Regions from separate parts of the Streptosporangium sp. NPDC006930 genome, predicted to be linked through region 2. Evidence: riboswitches for the same ligand, from Rfam matches in the RefSeq annotation. Region 2 holds a riboswitch; each other region holds the start of a gene.
The links. A riboswitch is a leader RNA that binds a small molecule or an ion and turns the genes downstream of it on or off. The one in region 2 is predicted to bind cyclic di-AMP.
Positions count from the first base shown of each region.

Region 1: linked by a shared signal. The riboswitch ahead of ABZ664_RS13370 (C40 family peptidase) and the one ahead of ABZ664_RS25565 (hypothetical protein) in region 2 are both predicted to bind cyclic di-AMP.
Region 3: linked by a shared signal. The riboswitch ahead of ABZ664_RS09775 (CHAP domain-containing protein) and the one ahead of ABZ664_RS25565 (hypothetical protein) in region 2 are both predicted to bind cyclic di-AMP.

Region 1 covers NZ_JBEYID010000006.1:210,566-219,986, reverse strand. The annotation lists gene ABZ664_RS13385 (Uma2 family endonuclease) at 1-391, shown strand, start outside; gene ABZ664_RS13380 (branched-chain amino acid aminotransferase) at 655-1,749, opposite strand; gene ABZ664_RS13375 (3-isopropylmalate dehydrogenase) at 1,924-2,970, opposite strand; cyclic di-AMP (ydaO/yuaA leader) riboswitch at 3,111-3,344, shown strand; gene ABZ664_RS13370 (C40 family peptidase) at 3,332-3,940, shown strand; gene serA (phosphoglycerate dehydrogenase) at 4,536-6,125, opposite strand; gene ABZ664_RS13360 (hypothetical protein) at 6,410-7,264, shown strand; gene ABZ664_RS13355 (FtsX-like permease family protein) at 7,483-9,421, opposite strand, start outside.
Region 2 covers NZ_JBEYID010000015.1:186,102-195,522, forward strand. The annotation lists gene ABZ664_RS25540 (SRPBCC domain-containing protein) at 1-291, shown strand, start outside; gene ABZ664_RS25545 (flavin reductase family protein) at 302-883, shown strand; gene ABZ664_RS25550 (aldo/keto reductase family protein) at 1,013-2,050, shown strand; gene ABZ664_RS25555 (AfsR/SARP family transcriptional regulator) at 2,962-3,786, shown strand; gene ABZ664_RS25560 (nuclear transport factor 2 family protein) at 3,996-4,424, shown strand; gene ABZ664_RS25565 (hypothetical protein) at 4,460-5,434, opposite strand; cyclic di-AMP (ydaO/yuaA leader) riboswitch at 5,438-5,574, opposite strand; gene galT (galactose-1-phosphate uridylyltransferase) at 5,647-6,726, opposite strand; gene ABZ664_RS25575 (DeoR/GlpR family DNA-binding transcription regulator) at 6,723-7,523, opposite strand; gene ABZ664_RS25580 (metal-dependent phosphohydrolase) at 7,608-8,204, opposite strand; gene ABZ664_RS25585 (hypothetical protein) at 8,384-8,515, shown strand; gene ABZ664_RS25590 (TIGR03086 family metal-binding protein) at 8,534-9,106, opposite strand; gene ABZ664_RS25595 (choice-of-anchor I family protein) at 9,404-9,421, shown strand, end outside.
Region 3 covers NZ_JBEYID010000004.1:242,798-252,218, reverse strand. The annotation lists gene ABZ664_RS09785 (DUF6716 putative glycosyltransferase) at 1-574, opposite strand, end outside; gene ABZ664_RS09780 (hypothetical protein) at 666-1,706, opposite strand; cyclic di-AMP (ydaO/yuaA leader) riboswitch at 2,405-2,543, shown strand; gene ABZ664_RS09775 (CHAP domain-containing protein) at 2,562-3,257, shown strand; gene ABZ664_RS09770 (extracellular solute-binding protein) at 3,689-5,038, shown strand; gene ABZ664_RS09765 (sugar ABC transporter permease) at 5,122-6,099, shown strand; gene ABZ664_RS09760 (carbohydrate ABC transporter permease) at 6,192-6,998, shown strand; gene ABZ664_RS09755 (GH1 family beta-glucosidase) at 7,034-8,419, shown strand; gene ABZ664_RS09750 (LacI family DNA-binding transcriptional regulator) at 8,454-9,421, shown strand, end outside.

The DNA.
Region 1 (9,421 bases), on a different contig from region 2:
CGCCACCGAACAGGGCTGGCACCCCGTATACGACGTCAAGCTCTTCCTGGGCGTCCAGAAAGATCGTTATCGGCCCGATCTCCTTGTCGTGCCGAAGTTTCCCCGCATGTGGGACGAGGAGAACGTCTATGCGGAGGAGACGCTGCTCGTCGTGGAGGTGGTCTCCCCCAGCAGTCGGAGCGACGACCACGTCACCAAACCAGAAAACTGCGCGATCGCGGGGGTTCCGCTCTATCTGGTGATCGACGCCACCCAGAATCTCGCCCGGCTCCTCAGCCATCCCGGGGAGAGGGGCTACCAGCAGCAACACCAGGTGACCCTTGGAGAGCCCCTCGAGCTCCCCGCTCCCTGGAACCTCACGATCGACACCGGCAAGCTGACCGAAGGGTAGGCCCGCTCGGTGGGAGACCCGGCCGGGTGGGAGGCCGGGGCTCCTGCCGAGCGAGGTCCCCGGACGCCTCGACCGGGCCCCTCCTGCACGGGATCGGCCCTGTACTCCGCACGCGACCTCGATCAACCTGAAGCGATCACTCGTCGCACCGGATCGGACACGACCGCTGACCGGCGACGACGCGACGCGTGCGGAAAACGGGGGCAACGGATCGTGTGGACCCAGCCGCACGCTCCGTCGCCCTCGACGTCGATGGAAGGTGGTCAGCAGATCTTGTGGACCCAGCTGTGCGGGTCGGGACGGGTCCCGTACTGGATCCCCACGAGCTCCTCGCGGATCTTCGAGGTGACCGGCCCCTGGGTGCCGTCGCCGATCGTCCAGGCGCGGTCGGCGCCCTTGACCGAGCCGACCGGGGTGACGACCGCGGCGGTGCCGCAGGCGAAGACCTCGGTGAGCTCGCCCGTCTCGCAGCCCTGCTGCCACTCCTCGACCGACAGTCGCCCCTCCTCGGCCTGGAGGCCGAGGTCGGAGGCGAGGGAGAGGATCGAGTCACGGGTGATGCCGGGCAGGAGCGTGCCGGTGAGTGCCGGGGTGAGCAGGCGGTCTCCGTAGACGAAGAACAGGTTCATCCCGCCCATCTCCTCGACGTAGCGGTGCTCGCCCGCGTCCAGCCAGACCACCTGGTCACAGCCCTGCTCGACGGCCTGGCGCTGGGCGACGAAGGCCGCCGCGTAGTTGCCGCCGCACTTGGCGAAACCGGTGCCGCCGGGGGCCGCGCGGGTGTACTCGGTGGAGAGCCAGACCGTCACGGCCTGCCCGCCCCCGAAGTAGGCCGCCGCCGGAGAGGCGATGACCATGTACTTGTAGCTCCTGGACGGGTAGTTGACACCGAGCGCCGGCTGCGTGGCGATCATGAAGGGGCGCAGATAGAGGCTGTGCCCCGGCGTGGTCGGGACCCACTCGCGGTCGGTCTGGACGAGCAGCTCCAGCGACTCGACGAACGTCTCCTCGGGCAGCTCGGGCATGGCCATCCGCAGCGCGGAGCTGTTGAAGCGGGCGGCGTTCGCCTCCGGCCGGAAGGTCACGATCGCGCCGTTCTCCTGGCGGTAGGCCTTGAGTCCTTCGAAAAGCTCCTGCGCGTAGTGGAAGACCGACGTCGCGGGGTCGAGACTGAGCGGGCCGTACGGCATGAGCCTGGCGTCGTGCCAGCCCTCCCCCTCGGTGTAGTCGATCGAGATCATGTGGTCGGTGAAGACCTGACCGAACCCGGGGCTCGCCATTACCTGCTCGCGCTCTGCCGCGGTGCGAGCGTGGTCGGAGAGCTGCACGTCGAAGCTGAGCTTCTGAGCGGTGGTCATCGCACGGATCCTTCTCTTGAGGTCTGGCTTACCCTTGGGTCCATTCTGCGTCGGACCGGGTAACGGGAAACTACTCCATCTATGCCGAAAACCGGCAGTGCTGGAGAAACAAAAAACGCGCCTGGCGGCTCAGGTGAGCCGCCAGGCGCGTCGGGGTCGAGGGAGGCGGCTTCCTCAGCCGGCTACTCGGGCGGTGATGTCGTCGCCGATCTCGCGGGTGGTCCGGCCGGCCCGTCCGGCAGCCCGGTCGACCAGGTCGTCGGCGACGGCCTGCTCGACCCTGGCGGCCTCGGCGGCCATGCCGAGGTGGTCGAGGAGCATGGCGACCGACAGGATCGTGGCGGTCGGGTCGGCCTTGCCCTGGCCCGCGATGTCGGGGGCGCTGCCGTGAACCGGCTCGAACATGCTCGGCGCGGTGCGGTCGGGGTTGACGTTGCCGCTCGCCGCCAGGCCGATGCCACCGGCGATCGCCGCGCCGATGTCAGTGAGGATGTCGCCGAAGAGGTTGTCGGTGACGATCACGTCGAAGCGCTCCGGCTGGCTGACGAAGAACATCGAGGCCGCGTCGACGTGGCAGTAGTCGGTCTGGACCTCGGGATATTCCAGGCCGACGCGGTCGAAGGTGCGGGCCCAGAGGTCGCCGGCATAGGTGAGCACATTGGTCTTGTGGACCAGCGTCAGCTTCCTGCGGGGGCGGCCGAGCGCCTTGTCGAAGGCGTAACGCACGACGCGCTCGACGCCGTAGGCGGTGTTCAGCGACTCCTGGGTGGCGATCTCGTGCGGCGTGCCCCTACGCATCACGCCACCCGCTCCGGCGTACGGGCCCTCGGTGCCCTCGCGGACGACGATCATGTCGATGTCCTCGGGGCCGGACCTGCCCAGCGGCGTCTCGACGCCGGGGAAGAGCTTGACCGGGCGCAGGTTCACGTAGTGGTCGAGCTGGAAGCGGAGCTTGAGCAGCAGGTCGCGCTCCAGGATGCCCGGGGGCACGCTGGGGTCGCCGACCGCGCCGAGCAGGATCGCGTCGTATCCGCGCAGTTCGTCGAGGACCGGGTCCGGCAGGGTCTCGCCGGTTTCGTGGTAGCGCTTGGCACCGAGGTCGTAGGTGGTGGTCTCCACCTTCGTGCCGACCGCTTCGAGGACCTTCAGCCCTTCGGCGACGACCTCGACTCCGATCCCGTCCCCGGGGATGACCGCCAGGCGAATGTTACGCGAATCCATGCAGGCACCTTACCGGCCCGTCTCGGTGATCGAACACCGGTCTCACTCTGCGGACGTGTCCACATGGCGAGCTCTCTGATCGTTTTATCCTTTTTTGCTATGCATTGACCGTTTCGGGAGGTTTCGTTATTGTCCTCCCATTCACATCACTGCCTAATCCGTACGGGCCACCCCCTGACCGAGCCCACACGGAGCCGGGGAACCACTTTTTTACGGGATCTACCGCATCCCGAGAACGCCGCTCCTCCCCCGGAGCGCGTTCCCGGTCGTCATCAGGTGGATCCCTTGGGGCGAATCAGCGCGTTCTCGCGCCGTAGGGCGACCTCCACGCCCGAGCCCGACAGCTCACCCGGCCGGCCTTATGGAAGGAATCATCCTGTCCGGCACAGTTCTCCCCCGCATCCTGTCCATCTCCGCCTCCCTGATCCTCACCGGCGCCGCGGTGTGCGCGACCTCGACCGCCGCCCTGGCCGCCTCCCCGCCCCCCGCCCCCGGGCCCGCGGCGCTCAAAACCCCCACGCTGAAGGAAACGCTGAAGGCCATGGCTGTCAGGCCCGCCTGGCAGAAGGCCGTGAAGTGGGCCATGTCCAAGCGCGGAACGCCCTACGTCTGGGGCGGCACCGGCAACGGCGGCTTCGACTGCTCCGGCCTGATGCTCCGCGCCTACGGCGCCGCCGGGATCAAGCTCCCCCGCGTCACCAACGACCAGTACGCCGCCTTCTCCAAGAAGATCGCCTGGAAGAATCTCAGGCCCGGTGACCTGGTCTTCTTCAGCGGCCTCGGCCATGTCGGCATGATCACAAAGCCCGGCTACATGGTTCACGCCCCGCGGAGCGGCGACGTCGTCAAGGAGGAGAAGCTCAGCTCCTGGCGCCGCGCCGCCTTCTCCGGCGCGGTCCGCCCCGACCCGCAGGGGGTCCAGCTGGCCAAGCGGGTCGAGCTCGCGACCGAAATCGTGCCCGGCGGATGAGACACGCCGGAGGATCGCCGCCGGGAGGCCGTGGAGACCCCGGTGACGGCGAGAACGGGCTCAGCGGGTGGGGGCACCACCGTTGTCCCTGCGGTCCAGAGCGGTCTGGAGCGCGTCGATGGCCTCGTCCTCTGTCTCCTCGGGACGGTTCCAGGGATACATGTCGTACATGGCGAATCTCGTCTCGGTCGCACGCGAGCAAGGAAGGTGGTCAAGTCTCCGGTCGGGACTCCGACCAGGCCTGATGTCGAGGGCCCGGATCACGGACCGGTGACGGGGGCTTGGAGCCGGCAAGCGCCACGACACCGCGGCGAGTCGCCGGCCTGCCCCTGTCAGGCCTCGCCGCGGCAGGTAAGAATTACGAGAACCTGGCGCATTTGATTCCAGGTTACCTGCTCACGGAAACACCGTCTCGTCCGGCGTACACACTTCTCACATACTGAGACGAGGTGTGGCCGCCGCCCCGGTCATCGGGGCGGCGGCCACACCGGTGGACCACCGTCGCGTTTCCCGCACGCGCTCCCCGATCGGTCCGGGGTGATCGCATGTCGTCCTGGATCAAACCGCGACGACGCGGCACGCGCGGGAAACGGGGCTAGTCGGCCAGGTCGGCCGAGCGACCGCTGTCGGCGCCGATCTCCGCGCTGATCTGGTCGATCACCTCGGCCGGGATCGCGGTGTCGACGGTGAGGGCGATCAGCGCCTTGCCGCCCTTGGCGTCACGGGCCACCTGCATCGAGGCGATGTTGATCGAGTGGTCGCCGAGAATGCGGCCGACCACGCCCACGATGCCGGGACGGTCGGTGTAGGTGAAGAACGAGAGGTGGTCGGTCGGCTCGATCTCCATCTGGTAGCCGTTGACCTCGACGATCTTCGTGATCTGCCTCGGCCCGGACAGGGTGCCGGAGACCGAGACCGTGCGGCCGTCGGCGAGAACGCCGCGGACCGTCACGACGTTGCGCCAGTCGGGGCTCTCGGAGCTGGTAACCAGCTCGACCGACACGCCCCGGTCCTTGGCCAGCAGCGGGGCGTTGACGTAGGTGACCGAGTCCTCGACCACGTCGGTGAAGACGCCCTTGAGCGCTGCCAGCTCCAGCACGCGGACGTCGTGGGAGGCGATCTCGCCGCGTACCTCGACGTCGAGCTTGGTGGCGACCTCGCCCGCGAGTGCGGTGAACACCCGGCCGAGCTTCTCGGCGAGCGGCAGACCCGGCTTGACGTCCTCGGCGACGGCACCGCCCTGGACGTTGACCGCGTCCGGCACGAACTCCCCGGCGAGGGCGAGCTTCACGCTGCGCGCGACCTGGGTGCCCGCCTTCTCCTGGGCCTCGTGGGTGGAGGCGCCCAGGTGCGGGGTGACGACGACCTGGTCGAGCTCGAAGAGCGGGCTGTCGGTAACCGGCTCCTTGGGGAACACGTCGATGCCGGCGCCGGCGACGCGGCCCTCCTTGATCGCGGAGTAGAGGGCGTTCTCGTCGATGATGCCGCCCCGGGCGACGTTGATGAGGCGCACGTTCGGCTTGACCGCGTGGAGCTCCCTGTCGCCGATGAGACCGATGGTCTCCTTGGACTTGGGCAGGTGCACCGTGATGAAGTCGGCCTCGCTCAGAGCCTCCTCGAGCGAGACCAGCCGGACGCCCATCTGCGCGGCGCGGGCCGGCTGCAGGTAGGGGTCGTAGGCGATCAGCTCGACACCGAACGGCTGGAGGCGCTGCGCGACCAGCTGGCCGATCTTGCCGAGGCCGAGGATCGCGACGACCTTCTCGTCGAGCTCCACCCCGGTGTACTTCGAGCGCTTCCACTCGCCGCCCTTGAGCGCGGAGTGCGCCTGGGCGACGTTACGGGCGGAGGCGAGGATGAGGGCGACGGTGTGCTCGGCGGCGCTGGTGATGTTGGAGGTGGGCGCGTTGACGACCATGACACCGGCCTTGGTGGCGGCCTCCACATCGACGTTGTCCAGGCCGACGCCCGCGCGGGCGACGACGCGGAGCCTGGGAGCGTTGGCGATCGCCTCGGCGTCGACCTGCGTGGCGCTGCGCACGATGAGCGCGTCCACGTCGGCGAGGGCGGGCAGGAACTGGGCGCGGTCGGCGCCGTCGGTGTGGCGGACTTCGAAGTCCGCGCCCAGAACCGCGAGACCAGCCTCGGAAAGTTCCTCAGCGACCAGTACTACGGGCTTGTTCACAGGCTGGATCCTTACTAGACGGTGAGGGGTGCACGGACCTCACGTAGTCTATCGGCGCTTGTGAACGCGTTCACGAGTGTCCCGCGATCCGAGACGCCTCGCGCCGACGGAGAACCCCTCGGAAAGGCTCCGGCGACTCGTGGGACGTGAGGGGACCTCGCGACCCACGAGGCGATTACCCGTCCTTGACAGATCTCATGCACCAAAACTCAAGTTGGTATTGATCCCAAGAAAACTTCGCGATTACCCTGATAAGCCGTGGTCCACTACCTATCGTTCCTCATATGAGCATCGGGAACCCCGCTCTCGGCAACGTGCTCGCGCAGCACGGCGACCCGCACCGGCTGCTTGCGGCGCTGGCCGAATGGGGACTCCTGGTTGCCGTGCGACCCGACCGATCCGTCGTGCTCGGCACGACCCAGGCCGGTGATCGTGTCCTGCTCGGATACACCTCGGCGGACACCTACGCGCGGCACCGCGGCAGCCACTCGCTGTCGGCGTGCGACGCCGACACCATCCTCGACATCCAGCGCGTCACCGGCGTGCGGGAGATCGTGATCGACGCGGCGGGTCCGGCGGCCGCGGCCGTGCCGATCGAGGACCTCCAGCGATACCTGCTCTCGACGCGCAGCGGCCCCACGCCCGCGCTGTCGAGCGCGGCGCCGACGGCGTACGCGACCGGGGCGATGGCCACGGTCTCGCGTCCCGCGCCCGCGCGCCCGCAGAGAACGCCGGTGCCGGCGGCGCCCTCCCAGCCGTGGATCCCGGCGCCTCGGCCCCACCTGTCGGGCCCGATGCAGATGGTGGACCCGGGATACCGCCGGTGCGACCACCCGATCCTGCCCGCGCTGCGTGCCGCGATCTCGCACCTGCTCGTCGACTACCCGCTCGTCCACCACGTGTGGATCTCCGAGGCCGGCACCTCCTCGGGCGCCCCGGGGATCATGCTGCACGTGAAGGTCCACATGTCGGCGGCCGAGGACGTGGTCAGGGACATCCACCGCGGGGTGCGCGCCAGGCTGCCCCAGCTCGCCGCGAGCGAGGCGCCGATCCTGATGGCCAGGGTCGCCGACGCGCGCAGCGAGCAGCGGATGGTCGAGCTGGGCGCCCACGTGGTCTGCGCCGACGTCACCGACTGACCGGTCACCACGGCGCGTCCCACGGTGGTGACGTGCTGGAAAGGCGGTCCCGGAGAACGGCCGCGGACGAGGTGGCGCGAGAAGGCGCCTCCTCGTCCGCCACGAGACGTCACGGCCGCTAGCCCGGTTTTCCGCATGTGCCGCATCATTGCGGGTCAGAAGCCGTATCCGATCCGACGGGGCCGGGGCATCTCCGGTTCGGACGGCGGCACGTGGGGCTAGCCGGTTCTGCGGGTCAGGGTCACCTTCGGCCGGGTGAACGCCCCCGCCACCAGGGCGGCCAGCACCGGCAGGCCGACCACCACGGCCGCGAGGAGGAGCCAGGGGATCTCGACCGTCGGCGACATCGGTGAGAAGGACGAGAGCTCGCCGGACCGGATGAGGACGGTCCCGGGTGCCCCAACCGTGAGGGGCCAGGTGGCGGCGATCCCCGTCACACAACCGGCCACCGTGCCGACCAGGACACCGAGCCCGGCGATGAATCCGGCCTGCCCGGCGACGACCAGCCGGTGCGTGCCCGGCGGCGCCCCGACCGCGGCCATCGTCGCGAGGTCGGGCCGCATGTCGGCCGCGGCGAGCCCGGTGGCGACGAAAGTGCCACCGAGCACCAGGACGAGCGCCGCCCCCAGGAGCAGCACCAGCCAGGAGGTGTTGTCGTCCTGGAATCCGCTCGTGACCTCGACGTAGAACTCGGCTTTGGGGACCGCCGTCACAAGATCCCACTCCAGCGTCGCCACCTGCTTGGCGGTGAGCCTGTGCGCAGCCGGGTCGATGTACAGGACGCGCGGTTCGGCTCTCAGCCCGGCGTTCTCCGCGACGGAGAGCGGCAGCACCGCCACACCGTACCCGGGGTCGGCGGGACGGGCCAGGACGGCGGGAACCGCGATCTCAACAGGATCGGCTTCCCCTCTCCTCCCTTCCAGGATCAGGGTGATCTTTCCGTTCCGTACCATCCCGGGGTCGAACACCACGGCCTTGCCCGAGGCGAACGCGGCCGCCGCCGCCGGGTCCCGCCGCCCCTGCACGAGGGTGAGCAGCCGCTCGTCCCCGATCGGAAGACCCGCGACGGAGTACTGCGGACCGTACTCGTCGGCTCGCTGGATCGCCATCTCGACGTTCTCCCCTTCGGCGTTCCTGAGCTTGGCGGCCTCGATGAGCGGCACACCGGGCAGCGTCCGCTCGACGGCGGCCCTCAGCGCACTCCAGCGGTCGGCGTCGAGTCCCTCGCCGTCGATCCTCGTGGTTCCTGCTGGGGCGATCACCTGGAAGGCGTCCCGGCGCTGGGCGAAGGAACTGGTGGTCGCGATGCCGGCCACGACGACCGTGGCCGTGGCGGTCATGACCGCCGCGACCGCGGACGCGGTGCGAACGCGGTGGCGGGCGGCGTCGCGTGCGGCCAGGCGTAAGGGCAGCGAAAGCCGCGCGACCAGGCTCGCGGCCCCCTTGACCAACCTCGGCGTCAGCGCGACCAGTCCCAGCTGCGACAGGACCGCGGCGGCGAGGACCCAGATGACGTCGTACCTGACGGCGAAGACGGTCGCCGCGACCCCCGCGGCGACCAGGACCAGGCCGAGCACCGGGCGGCCCACCCGGTCGCGCACCGCGCTCCGGCGCCCGCCGATCACCGCCGCCGCGTCCTGCCTGGCCGCCTGCACCGCGGGGATCAGGGCCGCGATGAGCCCGCTGCCCGCCCCGAGCAGGGCGACGGCCACGACCGGAATCCAAGGGATCTCCAACGGGCCGACCGCGCCGACCAGCCTGCCCGCCCCCAGCGCGGCCGAGAGCGCGACCAGGCCCAGGCCCAGGATCAGTCCCGCGAGCGCGGCCCCGCCGCCGAGGACGACGCCGTCGGCCAGGACGATGAGGCGCAGGTGGGCCGGAGAGCCGCCCTGCGCGGTGATCAGTGCGAGTTCCCTGCGGCGGCGGCGCAGGCCGACCGCGAAGGCGGGGCCTGCGAGCAGCACCACCTCCAGCACGATCATGACCGCGGCCAGCCCGATCGCCACGGTCCTGTCCACCTGGTAGGAGTCAGGGGTGAAGAGCCAGACGCGGTCGGGCGGATCCTCGATGACGGCGCGGGACCCGGCCAGCAGCCCGGCCGCGTTCAGCCGCTGGACGGTGGCCCAGGTGACCGGCTGCGGCGCGTCGGCCAGCCAG
Region 2 (9,421 bases):
GAGCACCGCCCGTTCCAGTTCCACAAGACGCTGACGCCGCCCAAGACGGGCATCATCCCGCTGGGGGTCACCCCGGAGACCGGGATGGTCGTGCAGGATGTGGCGATCAACTCCGCCGCCGAGTTCGTCGGGATCCAGCCCGGCGACGAGATCCACGCCATCGACGGCGTCACGCTCAAGGAGATGGAGGACTTCCACCGTTGGCTCGACGACGCGGTACCCGGGCAGAAGGCGACGTTCACCCTCCAGGACCGCACGGTCGAACTGGTGCTGCGTCCGTTCACGGCATGACGTCCCGACGATGATCACCGTGGACGGCTTCCGGGCCGCACTCGCCCGGTTTCCCAGCGGCGTCACGGTCGTCACGGCACGGGGGGAGCGGGAAGGCTCGCACGGGCTGACCGTGAGCGCCTTCTGCTCCGTCTCCGCCGAACCTCCGCTCGTCCTGGTCTGCCTCGCGCGGTCCGCACGCACGCTGCCCGCCATACAGGAGTCGGGACGCTTCGCGGTGAGCATGCTCCGCCAGCACCACGACGACGTGGCGCGCCTGTTCGCGACGACGGCCGTGGACAAGGTCAAGGGCGGATGGGGGGCACTCACCCCGGACGGCCCGCCGGTCGTCCCCGACGCGCTCTTCTCACTGGAGTGCACCGTGCACAGCGTGCTCACCGCGGGTGACCACGAGGTCGTCATCGGCGCGGTGCAGGCGTACAGCGTGCGTGACGGTGCCCCGCTGATCTACTACAGGAGGGCCTTTCACCCTCTCGCCACCGTCTTCCCCGGAGGTCGCCCAGGCGACCCGTCCCTCCCTCGGGACGACGCGCGTCCGGGCGAGGCGGGCGAGTTCAGAGGTGGGAACGCACACCGGAGCCGCGCGTCCTGACACGTCGGCGGATCGGCGCCCACGCGACCGATCCGCCGTGCCGCGCGCGGAGCAGTATCGTGACCTTCATCTGAAAGGAGGGTCGGGAAGACGGGCTCCTCGTAGGAGGGCGCCGCATCCTGACGGCCAATGGAATATCGCCACCTCGGGCAGAGCGGCCTGATGATCAGCGAAGTCACCTTCGGAAACTGGCTCACCCACGGCGAACTGGTGGATCGGGACCAGGCCGTCGCGTGCATCCGGGCGGCACTCGACGCGGGCATCACCACCTTCGACACCGCCGACGTCTACGCGCGGGGGGCGGCCGAGGAGGTGCTGGGCGCCGCGCTCGACGGGGTGAGACGATCGTCGCTGGTCCTCGCCTCGAAGGTCTGCCTGCCCACCGGCGAGGGACCGAACGATCGTGGCCTGAGCCGCAAGCACATCGTGGAATCCTGCGAGGCGTCCCTGCGCCGGCTGCGTACCGATTACCTCGACCTGTACCAGGCGCATCGTTTCGACGAGACGACCCCGTTGGAGGAGACGCTGATCGCCTTCGACGACCTGGTACGCCAGGGCAAGGTCCTCTATCTCGGCGTCTCCGAGTGGACGGCCCCGCAGATCGCGTCGGCGGTGGCCATCGCCGGCGAGCTCGGGCTGCGCAGCCGCATCGTCTCCAATCAGCCGCAGTACAACATGTTGTGGCGGGTCGTCGAACCGGAGATAGTCCCGCTGTGCCTGCGCGAGGGCATCGGCCAGCTGGCCTTCCAGCCGCTCGCGCAGGGGGTGCTGACCGGCAAGTACCGGCCGGGCCAGGAGCCGCCGGACGGGTCGCGGGGAACGGCCGGCGGGCGGGCTCCCACCTTCATCAGGAGGGTTCTGGGCACGACGCTTCTCGAACGTGTGCAGGCCCTGCTCCCGCTCGCGGGGGAGTGCGGCCTCTCGGCGGCCCAGCTCGCGATCGCCTGGGTGCTTCGGCAGCCGGGGGTCTCCTCGGTGGTCGCCGGTGCCACCAGGCCCGAACAGGTGACCGAGAACGCCTCGGCGTCCGGCAGGACGATCGACGAGGCCGTCCTGAAGCGGGTGGACGAGGTGCTCGGGGACCTCGTCGACCGGGATCCCGCCAAGACCGCGCGGATGATGGCGGTGAAGCCGAGCTGGACGAAGGCCGCTCCGGAGAACGGCTAGCCGCGGGCGCCCGCGTGACTTCACCGCGCGGTTCGCCGAGCCGGGGCTCGGGGGGACAGCGCGCTGTCCGCCGGGAATGCCGGTAACGACATGACCTTATGAAGACATAACGTCATGTCCGTAACTCGTGCGAGATATATCCGCTTATGACAACTTTTCAGCTTGAGGTAAAAGCCACAACTGTGTCCAGCATTTACGTATAATGGCCGGAAGCAGACAAGAGGTATGGGGGCTACCGGATGGCTGTGCGTTTTCGTGTTCTCAGGCAAGTTGAAATCACCGCGGACAGGCACATGGGCGGCTTGGGGCGCCGCCGGTGCGAGCGGTCCGCGTTCATGTCGCCGCGCGTCGAGGAAGGGCACGTCACAGGGCGGCCGCGCGGGATCAGGCGGGAGAGTCGCCGGGCGAAGGCCGGTCACATCCCGCTCGTACGGGCCTTGACCGGGAGCACGGGGCGGGATCCGGCCCTCGGCTGAAGCGGCCGCGCTCGCCGGAGTGGTGTGGCCTGAGCCGCGGTTGTCGCGCCGGAGCGCGCCCGCGATGGTTTCCCCGGGATCGTACGCGCTGTCAGGGGGTTCGCAGCGGGTCCCGTCCCGTCGTCCATGAGGCGAAGGCGGTTCACCACCCCCTTTTGGGCACCCTTTCCGGGTGTTCCCATCGGGTGCGAGGCCGGCGAGGTCCGCGATCCACGTTTCCGGCCGAGCCACAGGCCACCCGTTCCGAGCGCGGCGGCACAGTTCCGCCCTGATCGAGGCGGCGCTTCGTCGAGACGTCGTACGCGCCTGTCATCGACCGACACCTCACGTTCCCGATCCGTGCGCGACCGTCGTTCCGTAACGGCATGCACGGCGGAGAAGACGACATTCCCATGAAGAGGCTGACGTCCCTTTCCCACCCGCGAAGGAAAACACATGTCGCCTAACACCCTCCCGGAGGGCGAGGTACAGTTCCGCGTTCTCGGGGATCTGGCGGTTACCGTGAACGGCGTCGAGGTGCCGATGCCGGCCCAGAAACCACGAAAGTTGTTGAGCATACTGCTCAGCAGAGCGGGGCAGTCGGTGCCCGTCGGGATCCTGTCGGACATCTTGTGGACCGAACAGCCCAAGAATCCGCGGAAGGCGATGCAGGTCTACGTGTTCCGCCTCCGGCATGTTCTCGGCCACGACCGGATCCAGCAGCGGGGTGAGGGCTATGCGCTGGTCACGCATCCCGACGAACTCGATGTCCACAGGTTCGAGGCGCTCGCCAAGCAGGCGCTGAACGCCATGCTCTCCTCCGACATAAAGGATCTGGCGCGCTGTTCGGCGGAGGCGCTCGACATGTGGCGCGGTAGACCGTACGCGGACCTGGCGGAGAGCGCCGTCGCGGACCACGAGGTCAGCCGGCTGGAGGAACTGCGAACCTCACTCCTGGAGCTTCGCATCGGCGCGGACATCGGCCTCGGGAACCACTTCGAGACCATACCCGAGCTGCGCAGCCTGATCATGCGTTTCCCGTTCCACGAACGGTTCCGCACCCTGCTGATGCTCGCCCTCTACCGGACCGGTCGCCAAGGGGAGGCGCTGGAGGTGTTCCAGGAGACCCTCGTGCTGCTCGACCGGGAGCTGGGAATCCTGCCGGGCCAGGAGATGAGCACGACGCACACGCGAATTCTGCAGTCCGACCCCTTCCTGATGTCCGTCGACGCCGTACTGGAATGTCTGGGGGAGGTCGGCCTGAAGGCCGCGCATCGGTGAACCAGGGGCCGGCGCCGTCGACGAGGAGTTCGGAGGTTTGGACGCGCCGCGATCCGGCCCGGTGCGCCGACCCGGCCGCCGCGCCCCGGTTCCGCAGACCTTTGGCGCGCCTCCGGGCGACGGGACACCTACTCCGGCGATAGTTGTGCCCCGCCCCTCGCCCCGTATCGTCCCCACCAGTGATCCCGACGGTATGAGGAAGGATCGGCATGAGCGACGACGCGGTGCGACGCGTTTTCCGGACGGTCGACTCGTTCGACCCCGACGAGTTCGTGCGGTTGCTGGCCGAGGACGCCACGTTGGTGTTCGGCAACGCGGAGCCGAGGGCGGGACGCGAGGCCATCGCCGCCGGGTTGCGGGAGTTCTTCTCCACCATCGGAGGCCTGCGGCACAGGATCGTGCGGAACTGGCAGGTGGACGCCGACGTCATCGCCGAGACCGAGGTGACCTACCGGCGGCTCGACGGCACGGACGTCAGTGTCGTGGCCGTATCGATCTGGCGCACCCGCGACGACGGCCTGATCTCGGACTACCGCATATTCGTCGACCTCGCCCCCCTCCACACGGGCGTGGACGCCGTCGAGCCCGCGTCCACGGGTGCGGCGCCCGCCTTCGCCCACGGGGGCGCCCAGGGGTGAGCCGCCGCTCACGAGACCGGACGCCGCCCCGAAGATCAGTACATCGAGATGTGCGGATGGTCGAAGTGGTTGGCCGTGATGCCGCCTCGGTTCGACATGAACCTCCAGCCGGAGCCGTGGTTGATGCGCTGGCGCCAGATCACGTACTTCACGCCGAGTTTGGCCTTGTTCTTGATGGCCCAGGCGGCGATCTCGTCGCCGAGCGCGAGGTTGGCGGCCGTGGGCATCGCGCCACCGGCGCTCATCATGAAGTCGCAGGCACGGCCCAGAGGATGCTCGCCGCCGTCGTTGACGGCCCGGTAGCAGCCGACCGAGTACGGCAGGTTGAAGCGCCTCATGACGGCGTTGCGCATGATCCGGGTGCGGTCGGTGATGTTGTCGGGGCCGGTGGGCAGCTGCGGCGCCCAGCTGCCGTCGGCGCGACGGCCGGAACCGGTGGGGGCGAGGCGGTCGAGCTTGTTCTTCATGTCGCGGATCAGCTTCTCGGCCTTCTCGCGCTGCGCCTGCACCTCCTTGGCCTCGTCGCCGATCTCGTCGGTGAGCCTGGCGGCCGTCTCGGCCGCCCTCTTCCTGCGTTCGATGCTGTTGACGAAGCCCTCCAGGTGGGCGGCCTGCTGGGCCGTGAGCTGCTCCATCACCGCGGCGGCGCCCATGTCGCCGGAGAACATCAGCGCGGGCAGCCCTCCGCCGCTGCTCTGGTAGCGCAACTGGACGATGGAGTCGACCTCCCGCTTGGCCTCGACGTAGGTCTTCTCGGCCTTTTCCAGGTTCTGCTTGGCGACGATCTCGGCCTTCTGCGCCATCTTGAGCGACTCGCGGGTGGCCGCGTAGGTCTCGATCAGCTTGTCGACCTGCTTGCCGAGCTTGGCCAGCTCGGCGCGGAGCTTGGCCTCGGTGGGCTTGGGGTCCGCGCTTCCGGCGGTGGGGGCGCCGATGGTGAACACGACGATCGAGCTCAGGCAGAGGGCCAGAGACGCACGCCGACGGAACGTGGGGGACGGGGCCGCCACGCACTCTCCTCTCCTTACGCCTACCGGGTTAGCTGACGGGTTCGGGCTGGAGGAAGCCCTTCCACCGAAGTGGTTTCACCCCAGGTGCGGTGGTTCCCCGGCTCCCGGGCAAGGTGCCCGGGATTAGGCAAATCAGCGTTTACAGCCGATGTGGGAAGGATAGTAGTGGTAAACAGCAGGTCATGCGACCTCAAGACGAGACCAAGCGGTAATCAGTTCGTGACAACAGAGCGCAGCAGATGTGCTGTCGCCTCGGGCGACACGTCGTTGACGAAGGCGCCCATCGCCGACTCCGACCCGGCGAGGTATTTCAGCTTGTCCGGCGCGCGGCGGATGCTGAACAGCTCCATGTGCGCGTACGACAGATCACGGCCGGTGGAGGCCGGTGCCTGGTGCCAGGCCGCGATGTACGGCATGGGCACGCCGAAGATCCCGTCGAGGCGGCGGAGTACGTCGGTGTAGAGGGGGCCGAACGCCGCGCGTTCCCCGGCATCCAGCGCGACCAGGTCGGGGACCCTGCGGTGCGGGTAGAGGTGGACCTCCACGGGCCAGCGCGCCGCGGCGGGGACGAAGGCCGTCCAGTGCTCGTTCGAGCCCACCACCCGGATCTCGGCCTCACGCTCCGCGGCCAGGACGTCGGCGAACAGGTTGCCGCCCGTCCGCTCCCTGTGGCGCTCGGCCGCCCCGAGGGTGAGCCTGGTGCGCGGGGTCACGTAGGGGTACGCGTAGATCTGGCCGTGCGGGTGGGCCAGGGTGATGCCGATCTCCGCCCCCCGGTTCTCGAAGCAGAAGACCTGCTCCACGCCGGGCGTCGCCGACAGCTCCGCCGTACGGTCGACCCAGGCCTCCATGACCAGTTCGACCCGCTCGGGGGAGAGCCGCGAGAACGCGGAGTCGTGCTCGGAGGTGAAGCAGACCACCTCGCACCTGCCGACCCCCGGACGGACCTCGCTCAGCCCTCCGATCGGCCGGTGGTCGCCCGGCTGGGCGGAGAACGAGGGGAACCGGTTCTCGAAGACCACCACCTCGTAGTCGGAGGAGGGGACCTCGGTGAGATTGCCCGGGGTCGACGGGCAAAGCGGGCACTCGTTGGCGGGGGGCAGGAAGGTGCGGCTCTGGCGGTGCCCGGCCACCGCGATCCACTCCTCGGTGAGCGGGTCGTAGCGCAGCTCGGAGGCGGCGGGGCGGGGCGGCAGGTCGCGCCGGTCGGGTGCCGTGCGGTCGGCGTCGTCGCGCCGGTCGAAGTAGAAAAGCTCCCGGCCGTCGGCCAGGTGGGTGATCGTACGCTTCATCGGCCGGCGATCTCGCTCTCCCGCTGGGGTTCGGTGATGATCATCTCGCCCACCGAGGCGGCGAGCTCCTCGCGGGCCTCCTCGGTCATGCCGGAGTCGGTGACCACGATGTGGGCCTCGGCCAGCTCGGCGATCGTGCTGATGCCGACCGTGCCCCACTTGGTGTGGTCGGCGAGCACCACCAGGCGGTGCGCGGAGGCGACCAGCTCGCGGTTGGTCTCGGCCTCGAGCAGGTTGGGGGTGGTGAATCCGGCGCGGGTGCTCATACCGTGCACGCCGAGGAAGAGGGTGTCGACGTGGAGGCCGCGGATCGCCGAGACCGCGACCGGGCCGACCAGGGCGTCGGAGGGAGTGCGGACCCCGCCGGTCAGCACGACCGTGCGGTCGGCCCTGAGGGAGCGGTGGAAGACGTCGGCGACCCGGATCGAGTTGGTGATCACGGTCAGCTCGGGCACGTCGACGAGGTGGTGGGCGAGCGTCCAGGTCGTGGTGCCCGCGGAGAGCGCGACGGCCGTGGCCGGCCGGACGAGCCGGGCGGCGTGCCGGGCGATCGTCTCCTTCTCCGCCTGCTGGCGCACCGACTTGGCGGCGAAGCCCGGTTCTTCGGTCGAGCCGGGCCCTGCGGCGGTGGCGCCGCCGTGGACCTTCTCCACCAGGCCGCGCTCGGAGAGCACCTCAAGGTCGCGCCGGATCGTCATGTCGGACACGCCGAGCTCCCGGACGAGATCGGCGACCCTGACCCCGCCGCTGCCGCGCACCCTTTCCAGGATCGCCTGCTGCCGCTGCTGGGCGAGCATTGACTCACTCCCCTTAATCCACCAGATTCCACCAAAATACCACGACCAGGTGGGGGAGGTTGTTGGATTGTGATGGTCGGCCGCTCACAGTCGATCAAGCTCCGCCGTGATGTTCGCCCTCGCCTCCCCCTCCAGGTCGGCGACATGGAAGATCACCGGAAGATCGAGCAGCGAGCGCAGCACGGCGGCCCTTCCCGCCCTGAACGCGTCGTCGGGGACGAAGCCGTACTCCTCGCGCACGGCCGCCGCGTAGGCGGCGTAGACCTCGGGGGAGGAGCCCAGGATCGCCAGGTCCGCGTCGGACAGCACGGCCCCGTCCGTGTCGCCGGACGCGGGTGCGTGCGTGACGGTCAGCCTGACCAGCCGGGCGACCGTCGCCACATCCTCTGCGGGCACCCCCAGCTCCGGCAGCGCGCGCTCGGCCAGCCTCGCGCTCCGCTCCTCGTTGTCCGCGCGTCGCGGGTCGTAGACGGCGTCGTGGAACCAGGCCGCCATCCGTACGAGGTCCGGGTGCCCTGCGTGGTCGGCGAGGGCGTCGACATGGGTGAGCACCGCCTCCAGATGGGCGGTCGTGTGATACCTGCGGTGCGGCTCGTCGTACCGGGTGATCAGTTCGCGGCCGAGGGGGTCGGCCCCCGCGCCGGCGAGGGATCGCCAGCGGGCCATCAGCTTCTCGCTCATGTGACGGAGCCTAGAGTCCGGCCTGACGGGTGAGGAGCCCGGTCACGCGTCCCGTCCAACGGGTGGGGAACGTCAAGACCGGGGAAACGCCGGGGAAATACGGTCCACCGGAGCCGGACCGATCGCCGTCCAGGCCTTGTGTCATGGGCGTTCCAGGAGGAATGTGAAGGTCTGGGCGAGTGAGATCGAGTCCCGTACGGATCCGGAGGAACCTCGGCGAAGGGGTGGTCGGCATGGGCAGACGAGCACGCAAGGCCAGGGCACGCAAGAAGCGCAGGGCCAACCACGGCCGGCGGCCGGCGGCCGGCTGACGGCACGCGCTCCGGCGGTCAGGCGCGGCGGCCCCAGGAGGCGAGCAGCAGGGTCTGCGGGTCGGTGTCTGAGGGAGGCTGCCGGTGCTCCCCGGTGGCCGCGGCCTGCCGGTAGCCGGGCTCCGCGTCGCTGAACCAGGTGGCGCAGGCCTCGACCAACTCGGGATCGAGACGCTCGTCGGCGCCGATGGCGCGGGCCAGGTCCCAGGTGTGGATGAGCGCGTCGGCGAACAGTTCGGTGATGTACTCCCGGCCGGACACGTCGCCGAACGGCAGGTGGACGAGGCGGCCTGGGGCGTGAACGCCTGTCGCCGCCTGGATGGCGGGTACGGCCGAGGTGTCGAAGGCCTTGATGGGATCGTCGCCCAGCAGGTCCCCCTCGAAGGCGTCGCCGACGTCCGCGGAGGTCCCCCCGGCCAGCAGCACGGGGGCCCACAGGTTCTCGCCGACCACGTGGTTGACGAGAGCACGCACGTCCCAGTCGACGCACGGGGTCGGGTTCTCCCACTGCGTGGGGCCGATCCGATGGACAAGAGCGCCGAAGTCCTCCAGTGCGCGGTGGTAAGCCTCGGGTACGTCGATGGTCATCATGCCCCTCCCGATGCCCTCCCGGGTTTCCTCCCGGCTCTCATCTTGACCGTAACCCCTGAACAGCCAGTAGTCATCGCGTCAATGGACATGACCGGCATGCCCGAGGTGCCCAAGGAATTCCGTAGGGTGCACACCTGACCGGGGAGCTTCATTCCACGGTCAGATCGACGTCAGCAGTAAGTCACGATATTTCGCGAAACTTCACCTCATGCGCACCATGACTTTCACCCGGGTAGCCACCGCGGCGGTCACCGGCCTGCTCCTTCTGCCCCTTTCCGCGGTTCCGGTCACCGCCGAATCCGGCCATGGGGGCAT
Region 3 (9,421 bases), on a different contig from region 2:
CGCGTTCGCGCTCCTCCCTGCGTTTGGGCACCTTGGCCTGGGTGGCGAACACCACCCGGTCGCGCGGCCCGGTGGCGGCGATCTCCGCGTCACCGCGCAGGAACGGCAACCTGGCCAGCCCGATCTGGCCGCCCCCGCCCAGCCTGACGCCGATCTCGGAGAACTCCTCGATCTCCCGGCCGCTGTGCAGCACTAACAGGTCGCATCCACTGCGAAACAGCCACGCCTTCTCGGTGGCGGGGACGGAGATGCCCGGCAGCCCCGAGACGAACACCGGCCGGAACCGCAGCCCGGTCAGCACGTCTGCGGTCAGCACGTCCACCACGGGTCCCGTACAGGCGACGAGCACCACGTCGGGCCTGAATCGCTCGGCGGCCCGGCGCAGCGCGCGGGCCGACAGCACCGGCGGGTCTGCCGCCGAACCGGCCACGGCGGCGTGGATCTGCGCCGGCGACGGAGTGATGGGGGTGCGGACGACCGCCAGTTCCGACTCACAGCCCGCGGGCAGGTCCCGCAGCAGGCAGGCCGCCCACTTCAGGTAGGAGTCGGAGTCGGCCACGGCCAGGACCTTCAAAGAGAACCTCCGACGGGGAATCCCCCGGTTTCGTGTGCGGGCACGGTGTGCGTAGCGCGAGCGGCGAGCCCGCCCGGCCTCGGCCGTCGGGTCATGACCCGGTGACGCCCGTGTCGTGATGGGCGAACCTCGACAGGTGGGAGCGCAGTGACGGCGCCGCCTCGGCCGTCCACCACTCGTCGGGAACGTCCACCGTCTCCACGGCGACTCCCCGGGCCGAGAGCAGGACCCGCAGGGAGGTGACCGCGGTGGACGGCAGGCTCAGCACCCGCTGCTCGGCGGCCAGGCCGCGCAGGGTCATCTCGGCGGGGATCCCGCCGTCGTAGACGGTGATTCCCGGCTGTTCCCCGACCCGGGCCAGGTCGCCGGGGTCCTCGCGGCGGTGCGGGAAGTAGGCCACCGGCTCGGCCGATCCGAGCCCGGCCAGCCAGCCGAAGTAGCGTTCGCGGTGGATCAGGCCGTTGCGGACCAGCGAGGTGCCGAGGACGACGGTGCGCTCGGCGGGACGGGGCCTTCGCAGCGGCTGGGATCGCAGCCAGGCGAAGTCGTGGGTGACCAGCTCGACTCCCCTGGCACGTACGGCCTTCGCCAGGTCGGAGGGCACCGGCAGCGCGGTGAAGATCGACAACCGCCCCGCACGGGCGGCGGCGCGCAGCCTGAGCCCGGCCGCCGTGGCGAGGACGGTCCTGAGCCCTCCCGCCTTCCCCCTCGCCCTCAGCAGGGGCGTTCCCGCTCTGCCGGTGAGCAGTTCCAGGAGCCTGATGGTGGCGAGCCCGTCGTCGACGATCACGATCCGGCCGGGGGACGCGGTGAGCCAGCGGAACTGGACCTTGCCGGAGAAGGCGTCACCCACCGCCCAGGTCTCACCCCGGCGAGGCCGGGGCATGTCCGGGCGTGCCGGGGTGAGCTCAAGCCCTCTCGGCAGGGTGAGGCGGCCGAGTTCGCGGCCTGTCACGGCCAGCGGGCGGAGTTTCGCCCGGGGGACGAGATGGCTGCGTACGCCGAGCAGCCCGGCGTGGTGGGCCTCCACCGCGCAGAGCATCTGCAGCGGGGATTCCACCCAGGCGATGGCCGAATCCTGCTCCCGCGCGTGGTCTCGACCGTCCTCCACGCCGGGCGATGACCCGTTCACGACTGGCACAACCTAACCCGGTGGCCTTAAGGAGCAGGGAACTGCGGATGAACAGCCGACCACGCGCGACTGCAGATGATCTTTCCGGCCTCCGCCTTTCCGTGGCCGCCGTCCGAGGTCGGATACGACCGGATGTCCGTCGACCAGGTCGTCGGGCGGGGAGGCGTCGGCCCCGAACTCGAACCGCAGCCCTCTGGAGGTTGGGAGGACCTCCGGGCATGGTCGCGAGCCGACGGATCCCGCGTGCGCTCTCCGGCCCTTTCATGGGAGAACCCCTACCGTCCGCATACTTTTTACTATCGAATATTTGTTCGAAAATATGGCGAGCACAAGATCTTCGATGGAGGCCTTCCTCCTCGCGCGATAGCACGCCCCGGCCGACGCTTCGCGGGCGGGCCCGGTAAGCCCGAATCGCCGTGAACACGGGGGATCCCGGACACCCTCCCCATCCCCGCGGGAAGACGCGCCCGACGTCGGAGGGACATGATCGACTTCCTTTCCCCCGCCCGGCGGCCCCCTGCTGTACCCCCTCATTTGGGACGTATTACCAAGTCAGAGCAATGTGTCCTACTTGTAATCGTCTGCCCTGTTGTCGTACGTTCGTCCTGTTCATGGCAATTGTCTAGGTCTATACAGGTCTGTGCATTGCCGTCACATTGCCCGACCGTGCTCCACCCGGCGGAACCCTCCGCCATCGGTGAGCACGGCCGCCGAATCCGCGAAGTCTGCGGAACCGGGGAACCACGTTCCTGGGGTGAATCAACGCACTCATGCGTCGTAGGGCACTTCCCAGCCCGAACCCGTCAGCTAACCCGGTAGGCGGTATGGAAGCGAAGCAAGGAGCCGAACCCCCACATGACCAAGCATCGCCTCACCTCCACCCCCCGCGCCGCCTGCGCCATCCTGGGCGCCTGCGCCGTTCTGGCGACCGGCACCACCGGCGCGGCCCTGGCCGACAGTCACAGTGTCGTGAACGCACCGCCCGCCGACACCCGCGCGCAGGGCACCAGTGCCGCGAAGACCCCCCTGCAGGTCGTGGCCGAAGGCCTCCCCAAGGTCTCGGCCGCCCAGGTCCTTGACATCGCCTCCAAGCAGATCGGCGTCCGCGAGAACTCCCGGGGCGGCGGAACCAAGTTCCACTCCTGGTACATGTCGAGCCCCCGCGCCATGGAGACCATGGCCCGCGACGGCGGCAAGAGCGTGTACGAGTACGCCAACGCCCCCTGGTGCGCGATGTTCGTCTCCTGGGTCGGCGAGACGGCCGGCATCCGCCCCACGATGGGCTGGGACGCCTACACCGTCACCCACGCCAAGTGGTTCAAGAACAACGGACACTGGGGCACCACCCCCACCCCCGGCGCCGTCGTCTACTTCGACTGGGCCGGCGGCAAGAGCATCGAGGGCATCGACCACGTCGGTTTCGTGAAGAAGGACAACGGGAACGGCACGATCACCACGATCGAGGGTAACACCGGCAACGGTGTCGTCGAGGAGCGTGTCAGGCCCGTCTCCCAGATCGTCGGTTACGGCTACCCGGTCTACTCGGACTGACTCCCAGCCGACCCCTGGCCGCCGCCCGGCCCCCTCGCCGGTGAACGCGTGCGGCCCTCACGCTTCCAGGGGCACCGCTCGAACGAGCGGTGCCCCTGACGGCGTTCCATCTTGCCCCCTCCGCTCTTCCCGCGAGCCCCGCGCGACCACGAAATGCCCCAACTGGTATGCCCGTGAGGTGGGAGCGCTCCCAATCACCCTTGTGGGAGGTATGTACATTTTTCATACCAAAAGTCCCACCTAAAGCGACCGGATGTAACGGTTGAGTTTCGGCATATTGACGTCCTGGTTGCCTATCGTCCACTCTTCGTGGGAGCGCTCCCAAAAGCACATTGAGGAACGATCTCGTCGCGACGACCGCGTTTGTCGGGGACCGGTCCGCGATGTCGCCTCCCAATGAAATTCGGGCGACCACCTGAGAGGGGTCCGGAATGTTGAACAACAAGCGACACGGCAAGCTCGCCGCCGTCGCGGTCATGGCGGCCACCGCCCTGGCCATCACGTCATGCAGCTCCAGCGAGCCGGCGGCACCCGCCGCGGAGGGCGGTTCCTCCGCCCCGGCCGAGCCGGTAACCATCACCGTGCACACCTTCGGCGGCGGTGAGAACTTCGGCTACGACAAGGCCGTGGAGACGTGGAACGCGGCGAACCCGAACATCCAGGTCAAGTACCAGAACCTGACCGACCGTTTCGAGGACGTCTATCTTCCGCAGCTGCTCCAGCGCCTGCAGGCCAACAGTGGCGCGGCCGACATCATCGCCCTGGACGAGGGCGCGATGGGTCTCATGAAGGCCCGCCCGCAGTTCTTCACCGACCTTGCCGAGTACGGGCTGGACAGCCGTAAGGCCGACTTCCCCGCAGCGAAGTGGGACAACGGCATCAACGCCGACAACAAGCTCTTCGCGCTGGGCACCGACATCGGTGGCATGACCATGTGCTACCGCAAGGACCTGTTCGAGAAGGCGGGCCTGCCCACCGACCGCGAGGAGGTCGGCAAGCTCTGGCCGGACTGGAACGCCTTCAAGGCGATCGGCGAGAAGTTCAAGGCCGCCAACCCCGGCAAGACCGACCCCAAGTTCCTCGACGGCCCGAACACGCTCTACAACGTGATCCTGTCGCAGGAGGCGCCGAAGAACGGCAACGTCGCCTACTTCGACAAGAGCAACCAGCTCATCATCGAGAGCAACCCGGCCATCAAGACCTCCTTCGACACGGTGAAGGACTTCAGCGAGGCGGGCCTGACCGCCAAGCTGGCCTCGTTCACCCCGCCGTGGAACGCCGCGATCAAGAAGGGCGCCTTCGCGACCATGGGCTGCCCGGCCTGGATGCTCGGCGTGGTCTCCGGTGCGGCCGGTGACGACAACAAGGGCAAGTGGGACGTCGCGTCCGTGCCCGGCGGCGCGGGCAACTGGGGTGGCTCCTACCTCGCGATTCCCAAGCAGAGCAAGCACCCCAAGGAGGCCGCCGAGGTCCTGAACTACCTCACCGGCAAGGAGGGCCACGTCATGGCCTTCCAGGAGGCCGCGGCCTTCCCGAGCTCCATCCCCGCCCAGCAGGACCCGGCGGTCGCCGACCTGAAGAACCCGTTCTTCAACGACGCGCCGACCGGTCAGATCTTCGGCGCCTCGGTCAAGGACCTGCTGCCCGTGTTCCTCGGCGAGAAGCACGCCCAGGTCAAGACCGCGGTGGAGAAGGTGCTTGAGGGCATGGACCAGGGCTCGGTCCCCTACGACCAGGCCTGGACCAAGTTCCTTGAGGCCGGCGTCAAGGCAGCGGGCTGATCCCCGTACCGACCCGCATCGGCCCGGCTGCGGCGATCCCGCAGCCGGGCCGGTCGCCTGCCCCCGCTGAAAGGCTCTGACCGATGACACTGCACGTCGACTCCCCGGCCGCGCCGCCACGGCCCAGCCCTCGCCGGTCCGGCGGGCGCCGCGGACCGAAGCAGGGCGGTGGGTGGTCCCGCTTCGACCTCCGGGCGACCCCCTACTTCCTCGTATCCCCGTACTTCCTGCTTTTCGCGATCTTCGGCGTCTTCCCCCTCGGCTACACCCTCTGGGTCTCCCTGCACGACTGGGAGCTCGCCGGAGACAAGACCCTCGTCGGCCTCGACAACTACATCGAGCTGATCACCGACGAGGCCTTCTGGAACGCGGTGATCAACACCCTCGGCATGTTCGTCATGTCGACGATCCCGCAGCTCGTCCTGGCCCTCCTGCTGGCCAACGCGCTCAACAAGCGCATCCGAGGACGGCTCTTCTTCCGCCTCGGCGTACTGCTGCCGCTGATCACCTCCGTCGTCGCCGTCGCCGTCGTCTTCACCCAGCTCTACGGGCGCGACTACGGCATGATCAACTGGTTCCTGAGCTTCTTCGGGGTCGACGCGATCAACTGGCAGAACGAGAAGTGGTCCGCGTGGATCGCGATCTCCACGATGATCGACTGGCGCTGGACCGGCTACAACTCGATCATCCTGCTCGCCGCCATGCAGACCATCCCCAAGGACCTCTACGAGGCCGCCGCCATCGACGGTGCCACGCCCAGGCGGCAGTTCTGGCAGATCACCATCCCGATGCTCCGTCCGACGATCATCTTCGTCGTCTTCATCTCCACCATCGGCGGCCTGACGCTGTTCACCGAGCCGGTCATGTTCGACGGCAACCCGACGATGAGCGGCGGCGCCACCGGCCAGTACCAGACCGTGGCGATGTTCATCGTCAAGGAGGCGTTCCGCGACTTCGACTTCGGCTACGCCGCCGCGGCCTCGTGGCTGCTGTTCGCACTGATCCTCATCGGGACACTCATCAACTACTCCTTCACCCGCCGTATCGGGGGTTCCAAGTGACGGCCACCCAGCTCCGGCGGCCCCCCGCGCAGCACTCCCGACGCCCCTCGGGCCAGTCGGCCGCGCGAAACCGCATCTGGGACGCGGGCCCGATGACGAAGGTCGTCCTGGCCTTCGCCCTCGTGCTGTCGGCGTTCCCCATCTACTACATGTTCATCATGGCCACCCGGACCAACGAGGAGGCCATCGACGTACCCCCGCCGCTGTTCCCCGGCGGCCACCTCGGTGAGAACATCGCGCGACTGCTGTCCACCGAGGACGCCTACTTCATGACCGGCCTGATCAACTCGGCCATCGTCTCGGTCACCGTGACGGTCTCGGTCGTGCTGATCTCCACCCTCGCCGGCTTCGCCTTCGCGAAACTGCGCTTCAAGGGCAGCAAGATCCTGCTGGGCCTGATCCTGGTGACGATGATGGTCCCGCTCCAGCAGATGGGCGTCGTGCCGCTGTACGAGCTCATGGTCACGCTCGGCTGGACCGGTCAGCTGAAGGCGGTGATCCTGCCCTTCCTGGTCAACGGCTTCGGGGTCTTCATGATGACCCAGTACGCCACCCAGGCGGTGCCGGACGAACTGGTCGAGGCGGCCCGTGTCGACGGCGCCTCCACCATGCGCATCTATCTCAACGTCATCCTCCCGGCGCTCCGGCCGGGTATGGCGGTGCTCACGCTCCTGGTCTTCATGCAGACCTGGAACGAGTTCATGTGGCCGTTGATCGTGCTGAACCCGGACAACCCGGTGGTCCAGACCTCGATCGCGGCGCTCAACCAGGCCCACGGAACCGACTACGTGATGCTGTTCACCGGCACCGCGGCATCGGTCCTGCCGCTGTTCATCGTTTTCATCGCGTTCGGCCGCCAGATCGTCGGCGGACTCATGGAAGGTGCGGTCAAGGCGTGACCACGCAAGAGACGCGGATCAAGAGCCCGGATCTAATGTTTCCGACGAACTTCGTCTGGGGTGCGGCCACCTCCGCCTACCAGATCGAGGGCGCTGTCTCGGAGGGCGGCCGAGGCCGCTCCATCTGGGACACCTTCGTCAAGCAGCCGGGAAAGGTGGTGAACGGCGAGCACGCCGACATCGCCATCGACCATTACAACCGCTACCGGGACGACGTGCGGATGATGGCCGAACTCGGCCTCAGCGCGTATCGGTTCTCCGTCTCCTGGCCCCGGATCCAGCCCGAGGGGCGCGGGGCCGTCAACCCCGCGGGCATCGACTTCTACAGCCGCCTGGTCGACGAACTCCTCTCCCGGGGCGTCGACCCGTGGGTGACGCTCTACCACTGGGACCTGCCCCAGCCCCTGGAAGACGCGGGCGGCTGGCCCGCACGGGACACGTCGAAGCGCTTCGCCGACTACGCGGTGGCCGTGCACGACGCGCTGAGCGACCGGGTCCGCAACTGGAGCACGGTCAACGAGCCCTGGTGCTCGGCGTACCTCGGGTACGCCTCGGGAGAGCACGCCCCCGGCCGGCGTGAGCCGGAAAAGGCCGTGTACGCCGCCCACCACCTCCTGCTCGCGCACGGCCTGGCCGCGCAGGCGATCCGTGCCCAGCGGCCCGAGAGCATGATCGGCGGCTGCGTCAACCTGTACGCGATCTCGCCCCAGACCTCCTCGGAGGCCGACCAGGACGCCGCCCGCCGCATCGACGGGCTGCAGAACCGTTTCTTCCTGGACGCCCTGCTCAAGGGCGAGTACCCCGACGACGTCCTGGAGGACCTCGGCCGGCCCGAAGGGCTCGTCCACGACGGGGACATGGAGATCATCTCAACGCCGCTGGACAAGCTGCTGATCAACTACTACAGCCGCTTCACCGTCTCGGGAACCCCCGGCGGCGCCGCGTCGGCCGCGGCGGCGCCCACCGACAGCGGGTCGCCCTGGGTCGGTAGCGAGCACGTGTCGTTCGTCGAGGGCGGGCGGCCCGTGACGGCCATGGGCTGGGAGATCGACCAGTCGGGGCTGCTGGAGATCCTGCACCGGCTGACCACCGAGTACCCGCGCGTCCCCCTGATCATCTCCGAGAACGGCGCGGCCTTCGACGACGTCGTGGGCCCCGACGGGGTCGTCCACGACCGCGACCGGGTCGACTACTTCGACGCCCACCTGCGCACCTGCCACGCCGCCATCGAGGCCGGGATCCCGCTGGAGGGCTACTTCGCCTGGTCGCTGATGGACAACTTCGAGTGGGCGTGGGGGTACGGCAAGCGGTTCGGGCTGGTACACGTCGATTATGAGACCCAGATTAGAGTTCCCAAAGAGAGCGCTCTCTGGTATGCCGGGACCATCAGGCGTGGAGGCCTGAGCGGTCCGGCAGAATAGGGGCCCGGAAATTCATCACTGGGGGCACAATCACATGAACGGCGACCGTCGTCCGACGCTTGAGGCGGTCGCGGCCCTGGCAGGTGTCGGCCGGGGCACGGTGTCGCGGGTCATCAACGGCTCGCCGAAAGTGAGCGAGAGGGCTCGCGACGCCGTGCTGCGGGCGATCCAGGAGTTGGGCTACGTGCCCAACCGGGCGGCCCGCGCGCTGGTCACCCGGCGCACCGACACCGTGGCACTGGTCGTCTCGGAGTCGGAACTGAGGGTCTTCGACGAGCCGTACTTCGCCGGGACCATCCGCGGCATCGGCTCGGCCCTGTCGGAGACCGGCCTGCAACTGATCCTCGCGATGGCGCAGTCGGCGCAGGAGCACGAGCGGCTGGAGCACTATCTGACCGGGCAGCACGTCGACGGGGTGCTGCTGATCTCTCTGCACGGCGCCGACCCGCTGCCGGGGCGGCTGGAGGCGATGGGCGTGCCGACCGTCATCGGCGGTCGGCCGGTCGGCCTCACCCCCTACAGCTACGTCGACGTCGACAACCGGGCCGGGGCCAGGCAGGCGGTCAAATACCTGCTGAGCAAGGGCCGCCGCCGGATCGCCACCATCGCGGGCACCCAGGACATGGGGGTGGGCGTCGACCGGCTCGCGGGCTACCGCGACGCGCTGATCGCGACCGGCGTGAGCGAGATGGTGACGTACGGCGACTTCAGCGAGGAGAGCGGCATGGCCGCGATGCACAGGCTCCTCGCCGAACACCAGGACCTCGACGCCGTCTTCACCGCCTCCGATCCGATGGCGCTGGGCGCGATGCGTGTGCTGCGCGAGGCGGGAAAGTCGATTCCCGATGACGTGGCGGTGATCGGCTTCGACGACTCCCCCGCGGGGGCGCACTCCTCGCCCGCTTTGACCACCGTGCACCAGCCCACCGAGTCGATGGGCCGGCAGATGGCCCATCTGCTCGTCGCCCGCATCAACGGCGAGCAGTTGGAGCAGCCGGTGGT